3 regions of the Micromonospora sp. NPDC048905 genome follow, and region 3 is predicted to be linked to each of the others. Evidence: riboswitches for the same ligand, from Rfam matches in the RefSeq annotation. Region 3 holds a riboswitch; each other region holds the start of a gene.
What was found. A riboswitch is a leader RNA that binds a small molecule or an ion and turns the genes downstream of it on or off. The one in region 3 is predicted to bind cobalamin.
Positions count from the first base shown of each region.

Region 1 (3,202 bases), on a different contig from region 3:
TGCCCTCGCCGGGGTCGTTGACGATGAACGGGTAGACCAGCGGCAGGTCACCGAGGACCGCGTCGGGGGCGCAGTCGGCGGCCAGGCCGAGGCGCTTGCCGGGCAGCCACTCCAGGGTGCCGTGCTTGCCCAGGTGCACCACGGCGTCCGCGCCGAAGCCGCCGTCGGCGACCGGGGCGGCCAGCCAGCGGTACGCGGCCAGGTAGTGGTGACTCGGCGGCAGGTCCGGGTCGTGGTAGATGGCGATCGGGTTCTCCCCGAAGCCGCGCGGCGGTTGGATCAGCAGCACCACGTTGCCGAAGCGCAGCCCGGCGAGCACGATGTCCCCGCCCTCGGTGTAGAGCTGGCCGGGCGGCTCACCCCAGTGTTCCCGCATCCGTTCCCGCAGCTCGGACGGCACCTGGTCGAACCACCGCCGGTAGGTCTGCCCCGGGATCCGGGCCTCGGCGGCGGCCAACTGCTCCGGGGTGAGCCACTCCACGTCGTGACCACCGGCGGCGATCAGCGCGTGGATCAGAGCGTCGCCGTCGTCGGGCACCGGCGCGTCGCCCAGGTGGTAGCCGGCCTCGGCGAACGCGGCGAGCAGTCGGACCGCCGAGACCGGGGTGTCCAGCCCGACGGCGTTGCCGACCCGGGAGTGCTTGGTGGGGTACGAGCTGAGCACCACGGCGACCCGCTTGTCGGCGTTGGGGACGTACCGCAGCCGGGCGTGGCGCACGGCGATCCCGGCGACCCGGGCGGCCCGGTCGGCGTCGGCCGCGTAGACCGAGAGGCCGTCGGCGTCGATCTGCTTGAACGAGAACGGCACGCTGACGATCCGGCCGTCGAACTCGGGGATGGCCACCTGCATCGCCGCGTCCAACGGGGACAGCCCCGCGTCGCTGCCGGCCCACTGCTCGCGGGTGCTGGTCAGGCAGAGCGCCTGGATGATCGGCACGTCCAGGGCGGCCAGGGCGCCGACGTCCCAGGCGTCCTCGTCGCCGCCCCCGGAGGCGTCCGCGGCGACCGCGCCACCGGCGGCCAGCACGGTGACCAGCAGCGCGTCGCAGCGGGCGAACAGCCCGAGCGGTCCCGCGCCGGTGGTCAGCCCTCGCAGCGAGCCGCAGAAGATCGGCAACGGGTTGCCGCCGGCGTTGTGGACCGCGTCCGCGAGGACGTCGACGAATTCGGTGTTGCCGGCGAGGGCGTGCGCCCGGTAGAAGACGATCCCCACGGTGGGCCGCAGCGGGTCGGTCGGGTGTTCGCCGTGCACGCCGTACGCGGGGGTGGGCGCGGGCGGGGCGAACCCCTCGCCGGTGAGCAGCACCGTGTCGGAGAGGAACCGGGCGAGCTGCCCCAGGTTGTCCGGCCCACCCTCGACGAGGTACGCCAACGCCTGGGTGACGACCCCGGACGGCACTGTGGAGATGGCCATCAGCTCCGCGTCGGGCAGCGCCTCGCCGCCGAGCACGACCGTCGGCACACCGGTGGCGAGCACCGCGGCGAGGCCGTCCGGCCACGCCTGCCGACCGCCGAGCAGGCGTACGACGACGAGGTCGACCCCGTCGAGCAGGGCGGGCACCTCGTCGGCGGCGACCCGCGCGGGGTTGGCGAGCCGGTAGTCGGCGCCGCTGGCGCGGGCGGCCAGCAGGTCGGTGTCGGCGGTGGAGAGCAGCAGGATGCGCACGGCGGGCTCCGGAGAGTGACGCCCTGGCCGCTACGGAGGCGACCTGGACGAAGCGGGTGGGTGCGGCGTCAGCCGGTACGACGGCTCGGCCGGGCTCAGCGACGCGGACGTCGGGGCCGGTCAGCGCCGGACGCCCAGGTCAGCGGTACCGGAAGCCAGCGGTCTGGCGCACGCCGCGACGGCCGGGCCGGGACGTGCGGGGCCGGCCGGTTGTGGGCGCGGTGCAGTGCCCGCCAAACGGCTCATGACGATGATCGTCAATGGATGAGACGCTGTGCGTCATCGGGTCCTCCTCGGGTGTCCACGCCCTGGGGTACATCCCGACGGCCGAAGTATCCTGGCTTCCGGATCGACGCTCTCCCCCGGCCTTCCAACCGCAGACACACGGTCGTGACTCACGAGGGGGGATCGCTCCCCGGTGACAGTGGCGGGACCGCGTCGGAATCGCACCGACTTCCTTCACTGCCGTCAGGCCGCGAATGCTGCCACACCCCTCCGCCGCCGGTCAACGCCGGCCCTGGCACCGCCCGGCCGCGCTCATCACATTGACCTGGGAAAATATAGGTGCGCGGGGTTGCCCGACGCACAAGACGGCGAGCTGGTTGGCCGGTGGCGGAGGGAACCGAGTGTCGGTATGACTCCCGTTGTAGCTGATGCCGTAGACGATTCAGCACCGACGCGGTCCGCCCTGGATTACTCGTGCGCCTCGCGGCGTGGCCGGCGGGTCAGCGACAGCCAGCCGAGAAAACGGACGTGCATTCTGGCAAGGTCGGGGCGACCGCCGATGCTGTACAAGTCGTGGATTGCCTCGTTCATGCAAGAAGTCAGGTAGAGGGCGAGCGGCAGCGAGTGGCCATAGAACTCGGCGACGAGATCGAGTTGGGCTCGGGAGCACGGCCACGCGGCGGCACAGTTGCGGCACAGCCAGGCGGGTCGCATGGCAGGTGCGGATGGGACCGAAGACTCACACCACGACCCTGCTCACCGCAACCGCCGCCATCCATCACAGTGGGTGATCCCTCGGCGGATAACTTCCATCCACCCTCCGGATGTCGTCCCGGCACCGCCATCAGATCGCTGGATATGCTGACCCTCATCCCCGGTGCGGGAAGGGAGCCGCGCGTGAGCGTTCGAACTGAAGCTCCTCGGCGCCGGCACGCGCCTCCGTTGCCTGTTCCTCGATCCAGCCGGCTGAGGCGATCAGGCGGCAGGAGCGTGAGGACGACTATCCGGACGGACACCTCAGCGCGCTCACCGAACTCAACATCCAGAACCTGGCCCGCCGCATTCGTGACCGGCTCCCCGCAGGTGTCCGAGACCACCTGGCCATCGGCGTCTACGACGAGTCCATTCGCGCCAACGTGCTTCTGATCGATGACCGACTCTGCGTCGTCCAGCACTACCTACCGCGGATGCGGGGCGTCGACTGCCCGACGATGGTCATCGAACGCGACACGAGTCCCTCCGGCCTCTACCCGATATTCGACGAGATGTTCACCTCACTCTGGGAGCGCAGCCGCCAGCTATGACTGACCA
Region 1 is NZ_JBEZFV010000011.1:165,531-168,732, reverse strand. Features, by position in the region: gene cobN (cobaltochelatase subunit CobN) at 1-1,666, opposite strand, end outside; cobalamin riboswitch at 1,997-2,126, opposite strand; gene AB0C01_RS26135 (DUF5919 domain-containing protein) at 2,848-3,195, shown strand; gene AB0C01_RS26130 (inositol monophosphatase family protein) at 3,192-3,202, shown strand, end outside.
Region 1: it holds a riboswitch for cobalamin, as region 3 does, so the genes downstream of both, cobN (cobaltochelatase subunit CobN) here and AB0C01_RS05260 (ribonucleoside-diphosphate reductase subunit alpha) in region 3, are expected to answer to the same signal.

Region 2 (3,202 bases), on a different contig from region 3:
CTCGGTTACCCCGAGGAGCAGGTCGAGGCGATCGTCGAGCACATCGCCGACCACGGCCACGTGGTGGACGCCCCGGGCCTCAAGCCGGAGCACTACCCGGTCTTCGACTGCGCCATGGGCGAGCGGACGATCGCCCCGATGGGTCACGTGCGGATGATGGCGGCCATCCAGCCGTTCGTCTCCGGCGCCATCTCCAAGACGGTCAACATGCCGGAGGCGGCCACCGTCGAGGACGTCGAGAAGATCTACTTCGAGGGCTGGAAGCTCGGCCTCAAGGCGCTGGCGATCTACCGGGACAACTGCAAGGTCGGTCAGCCGCTCTCGGTGGCCAAGTCCAACAAGGCCACCGAGCCGGCCGCCGTCGAGGCCGCGCCGGCCGCCGTGGAGAAGGTCATCGAGTACCGGCCGGTGCGTAAGCGCCTGCCGAAGAAGCGCCCGTCCGAGACGGTCAGCTTCTCCGTCGGTGGCGCCGAGGGCTACCTCACCGCGTCGTCCTACCCGGACGACGGCCTCGGCGAGGTCTTCCTGAAGATGTCCAAGCAGGGCTCGACCCTGGCCGGCGTGATGGACGCCTTCTCGGTGGCCATCAGCATCGGCCTGCAGTACGGCGTGCCGCTGGAGACGTTCGTCAGCAAGTTCACCAACATGCGCTTCGAGCCGGCCGGCATGACCGACGACCCGGACGTGCGGATGGCCGCCTCGGTGATGGACTACATCTTCCGTCGCCTGGCGCTGGACTTCCTGCCCTACGAGCGCCGCGCCGAGCTGGGCATCTTCACCGCCTCGGAGCGGGCCGCCCAGTTGCGGGCCGAGGCCGACGCGGAGGCCGCCGCCGTCACCGGCGCGGAGCTCACCGCGATGGCGTCCTCGGCTCCGGTGGAGGCCCCGGCCAAGTCGGAGGCCGTCGCCCAGCCGGCCCAGGAGATGGCCGACGTGGCCGCCGCCAAGCCGGCTCCGAGCGTGGGTTCCAGCACCGAACTGCTGGAGGCCGTGATCGGCAAGGCCGCCGACGCGCCGCTCTGCTTCACCTGCGGTACGAAGATGCGCCCCGCCGGTAGCTGCTACGTCTGCGAGGGCTGCGGCTCCACCAGCGGCTGTAGCTGACACGTCAGCGACGAGCCCCGGGCGTTCGCGCGCCCGGGGCTCGTTTGTGTGCGGGTCACTCGGACCAGCGATCCTGGTGGATCACCGACGACAGCGGACGTCGCTGACGCCAGCCGTGCCGCTCCAGGTCCGGCGTCTCCTCCAGATGGGTGACCGGGCCGAGGCAGAGCCACGCCACCGGGCGGACGGTGGCCGGGATGCCGAGCAGGTCGCGCAGGAACGGCTCCCGGTAGAACGAGACCCAGCCGACCCCGAGCTGCTCGGCGGTTGCGGCCAGCCACAGGTTCTGGATCGCCAGACAGACCGAGTAGAGGCCGGCGTCGGCGATCGCGTGACGGCCGAGTACGGCCGGCCCACCCCGCTCCGGGTCGTACGTGACCACGACCGACAACGTCGACTCTCGTACACCGTCGATCTTTATCCGGGCGAAGCGTTCCGCCGCCGGACCGTCGAGAGTGGCCGCGAAGGTGTCCCGCTCCCGCTCCACGTGTCGGTGGAACTCCTGCCGCAGCTCAGGATCGCGGACCAGGATGAAGTCCCAGGGCTGGGAGAGACCGACGCTCGGCGCGGCGTGCGCCGCTGTGAGGATCCGATCCAACGTCTCCGCGGGGATCGGCGCCCCGGTGAACTGGGCACGTACGTCCCGACGGCGGTGGATGGTCTCGTAGAGTCCGTTGTTCAAGGCAGGCTCCCGCTGCGCTCGCGCCCCTGACGGGGCGATGACGCGAGGCCGGTCTTCGGACTCCCGGATCTCCGCTGGTCACCCGCCTTCCCAGCCCCTCAGGGCCAGTGGCTGCGTCTGGTACGCGTGGGTGGCAGCTCCCCGGTCACCGCGGCGGGCCCGTGCCGGACTCACACCGGCTTCCCGATTCTCCCCACTCGCGCGGGGCACCTCGCAACGTTTGTGCCACCGCGCAGCATAGCGGCCGCCCCTGCCTACGGGGTGGCGGTCCGTCGCCCGGTCGCATGTCCGGCCGGTCGACGGCCGCTACCCGCGCCGTCTGCCTCAGGCGGAAAGTTCCGCCCGGATCAGCGCGGCCAGCTCGGCGGGCTGAGAAAGGAACGGCGAGTGCGAGGAGTTCATGCGCAACACCCGCTCGGCCCGCTTGGCCATGAGCTCCTGCGCGAAGGGCGGAAGAGCGTTGTCGGCCGCACAAATGAGGTAGGTGCTGGGAATGGTGCGCCACGCGGCCTCGGTCAGCGGCTGCTGCGTCGAGGCCCAGGACTGAAGCCCGAGTCGTGCAACGGCCTGTTCCGCGATTTCCGGATCGACGTCGCTGTAGAAGACCTCTCGGGGCTGCGACGGTTCGATGTGACCCCTGCCCTTCAGGTCCGTCCGCTCGTGAACCTCCCACCACGGCGGAGCAACGCCGCCGGCGGTGGAGAAGAGCGAATCGCCGACATCCGGCTGGAAAGCGGCGAGATAAACGATTCGGCGTACGTTGTCCGCGGCAGCGAGCGCCTCCGTGACTGGTGCGCCACCGTAGGAGTGGGCGACGACCACGACCGGTCCGTCGATGGCGGCGACGGCGGCTTTGACCACGGCAGCGTCGTCGTAGAGGTCACCGAGGGCAGCGGGGTCGTTGCCGCTACTGGGTAGCGCGACGGTGTGGATGTCGATATCCGGAAACTGCTCGATGAGCGACTGCCAGACCCAGGGCCCGTGCCAGGCACCGTGCACGAGAAGAAGCGACGGAATGCTGTTCAAGATGATGTTCCTGCCCGCATGTATTCAAATGATCGGATCTGGAGTTCGTCGTCGACCACGCCGTCGTGCATCACCGGAGCGCCCCATCTCGACCGAGGACAGCGGAAATATATGCCGCTACTTTTGGGTAGCAAGGCGCGGATGACTATGAGCCGAGCCACAAGCCCGATCGGCGGCGGTGTGCTCGTGATCAACAACACGTTGCCTGGCTCGGGCCGAATCCAAGCTCATTCCCGTATTGCTTGCTGAGCGCCGCTGGATAGCAAACTCGCGCCCGTGGCGGTGCGGTTGTCCGCAATTCCCCCGACGCACCTGCCGGGCTACTCGCTCGCGCGCTCGGCCGCGCGTACCGCGTTGCGGAACAGCATCGCGACGGTGGTCGGACCGACG
Region 2 is NZ_JBEZFV010000001.1:903,362-906,563, reverse strand. Features, by position in the region: gene AB0C01_RS04315 (vitamin B12-dependent ribonucleotide reductase) at 1-1,104, shown strand, start outside; gene bluB (5,6-dimethylbenzimidazole synthase) at 1,160-1,786, opposite strand; cobalamin riboswitch at 1,815-2,015, opposite strand; gene AB0C01_RS04305 (alpha/beta hydrolase) at 2,111-2,812, opposite strand; gene AB0C01_RS04300 (bifunctional 5,10-methylenetetrahydrofolate dehydrogenase/5,10-methenyltetrahydrofolate cyclohydrolase) at 3,133-3,202, opposite strand, start outside.
Region 2: it holds a riboswitch for cobalamin, as region 3 does, so the genes downstream of both, bluB (5,6-dimethylbenzimidazole synthase) here and AB0C01_RS05260 (ribonucleoside-diphosphate reductase subunit alpha) in region 3, are expected to answer to the same signal.

Region 3 (3,202 bases):
AGTTGCGCAGCCCGTCCGTCGCAACCCGCTGGCGCAGCGCGTCCCAGCGCGCGGTCTGCGTACCCTCGACACCCCACAGGTCCGGTTGGAGCTGGCCCCGCGCGGCCCGGGTCTGCGGGTACGCCGGGTGCGCGCCGAAGCGACGCGCCAGGTCGGCGGAGGTCTCCAGCGCGGTCAGGTACAACTCCTCGCTGATCCGGGTGGACAGCTCCCGCGCGGCCGGTGAGTCGAACGGCAGCCGCAGCGCGAAGAAGACGTCCTGAAGGCCCATCAGCCCGAGCCCCACCGGCCGCCAGCGGGGGTTGCTCGCCGCCGCCTGCTCGGTCGGGTAGTAGTTGATGTCGATGACCCGGTCCAGGAAGGTCACGGCGGTACGGACGGTGGCGCGCAGCCGCTCCCAGTCGATGCCGCCGTCGCTGAGGTGCGCGGCGAGGTTCACCGAGCCGAGGTTGCACACGGCGGTCTCGGCGTCGCTGGACACCTCGATGATCTCGGTGCACAGGTTGGACAGGTGCACCACGTTGCCGTCCTCGGCGGTCTGGTTGCACAGTCGGTTCGCGGCGTCCTTGAAGGTCATCCACCCGTTGCCGGTCTGGGCGAGGGTGCGCATCATCCTGCCGTACAGCTCCCGCGCCGGGACCTGCCGCACGTGGCGGCCCTGCGCCTCGGCCTGCCGGTACGCGGCGTCGAACCGCTCCCCCCACAGGTCGGGCAGCTCGGGTACCTCGTGCGGGTCGAACAGTGACCACATCTCGTCGGCCTCGACCCGGCGCATGAACTCGTCCGGGATCCAGTTGGCCAGGTTGAGGTTGTGGGTGCGGCGGGCGTCCTCGCCGGTGTTGTCCCGCAGTTGCAGGAACTCCTCGATGTCCGGGTGCCACGGTTCCAGATAGACGCAGGCCGCGCCCTTGCGCCGGCCGCCCTGGTTGACCGCGGCGACGCTCGCGTCCAGTGTGCGCAGCCACGGCACGATCCCGTTGGACTGCCCGTTGGTGCCGCGGATCAGTGCACCCCTGGACCGGACCCGGGAGTACGCGATGCCGATGCCGCCGGCGAACTTGGACAGGTTGGCGACCTGGGCGTACCGCTGGTAGATGGAGTCCAACTCGTCGCGCGGAGAGTCGACCAGATAGCAGGAGGACATCTGGGTGTGTCGGGTGCCGGAGTTGAACAGTGTCGGCGAGCTGGGCAGATAGGCCAGGCTGGACATCAGCCGGTAGAAGCCGACCGCCTCGTCCGGCGTCTGGGACAGCCCGCAGGCCACCCGGAGCAGCCAGTACTGCGGGGTCTCCAGCACCAGCCGGCTGGTGGGGTGACGCAGCAGGTACCTGTCGTACACCGTGCGCAGGCCGAAGTACTCGAATCGTCGGTCGCCGTCGGGATCGACAGCGTGGTCGAGCATCGGGGCGTGGGCGGCGACGAACGCGGCGGTGTCGTCGGCGACCAGGCCCTCGGCGTGGCCGATCCGGATCGCCGCGCTGAACGAGGTGACGCCCTGTCGACGCACCTCCTTGTCGACGTAGCCGGACAGCAGCCGGGCGGCGAGGCGCGAGTACTGCGGTTCCTCACCGATCATCTCGGCGGCGGTCTGGATGGAGAGCCGGTCCAGCTCGGCCGTCGTCGCGCCGTCGTACAGGCCGCTGATCGTGCGGGTGGCGACCCGCATCGGGTCGACGTCGGCCAGGTCGTCGGCCCACCGCTCGACCGCACGGACGATCTTGTTGACGTCCACGGACTCGGTGGTGCCGTTGCGCTTGCGCACCTGCATCGGCGTGCGCCGGACGGCCGCGTCGCCGCTGACCGGGACTGCCTCGGTGACTGTCACCACTCACTCCTCGCGAGTTCGAGACCTGATGGCCCCTCGAACGCGTGGAGACGGACACCAACGGACGCCACGCCGGCACGGCGTGGGTCAGGTGGCGTCGGCCGTCCCACGCGGCCTCGGACCGCCGCCCACCCGGGTGCGGGTACGCGGCGCGCTGGCAGGTCTTCGGACTCGTGGGCACGACCGGGTTGGCCGGTCTCCTACTGGCCGTCGCTTCCCAGACCGCTTCGTGGCCCAGTGCTTCTGACGGCTGTCGTTCCCACTCACCGCTGCGGGACAGTCCCGGATTTCCACCGGGTTCCCTCTTGCCTCGACCACTCCGGATGAGCGGCCGAACCAGCTGCGTTCGACACCATATATAGGGACGCTGCGGTTGTCACACCCCACATGTCGGTCTCGGGCGTGTCGACGGCGACCTCCGTGACGGTCATCACCGGCCACGCCGACCAGGCCGAGTCGCGCCGGGGCGCGGTGGACCGACACCCGCGCGGCGCGCGGTACACGAGCAGGTGTCGACATTCGGAAAGGTGTGATGTATTAAGTCTTTAGATGTAAGGATCCCTACCTATACTTAGGCGTCAATGTAGTTATCCGGAGTGGACATCTAATCTTCTGAACCACTCCTCATATCTCGCACCACCGTCCCCATCGGGCCGGCGGTGCCGCAGCAGTGCCCGGGCCGACGACGAGGTGCCGCCCGTCGAAGGTGCCTACCAGCGCGGCGAATGTTGGTACCACCGCATTCAGGGCTCGCGGATCGGGTACGGCGATCACGGGGACCGCGCACCGACGAATCTCCAGCACGCAGAAACATTGGATGTCTTCGATACCCGACGGATCGACGTCGTTGACGCGTCGGATCGACCCTCCGTATACTCCCAGAGATCATCTGATCTTTAGCCTAACCGGGCGAGGAGCGCATGCCGCAGATCACCGCCGTCACTGTCGAGGACGTCCGCTTCCCCACCTCCCTGACCGCTGACGGCTCCGACGCCATGAACAAGGACGGCGACTACTCGGCGGCCTACGTCGTCCTGCACACCGACGGCGTCGACAGCAGCGGTGCGCCACTCGCGGGCCACGGCCTGACCTTCACCATCGGCCGGGGCAACGACATCGTCGTCGCGGCGGCCGTCCATCAGGCACAGCGCCTCGTCGGCGTGGACGTCGCGACGATGGCGGCGGACATGGGCGCGGTCTACCGTCTGCTCACCTCCGACTCGCAACTACGCTGGCTCGGCCCGGAGAAGGGTGTCGTGCACCTGTCGCTGGCCGCCGTCCTCAACGCGTCGTGGGATCTGGTCGCCCGGGTCGCCGACAAGCCGCTGTGGCGGCTGCTCGTCGACATGTCCCCCGAGCAGCTCGTCGACATCGCGG
Region 3 is NZ_JBEZFV010000002.1:65,124-68,325, forward strand. Features, by position in the region: gene AB0C01_RS05260 (ribonucleoside-diphosphate reductase subunit alpha) at 1-1,768, opposite strand, end outside; cobalamin riboswitch at 1,964-2,181, opposite strand; gene AB0C01_RS05265 (enolase C-terminal domain-like protein) at 2,746-3,202, shown strand, end outside.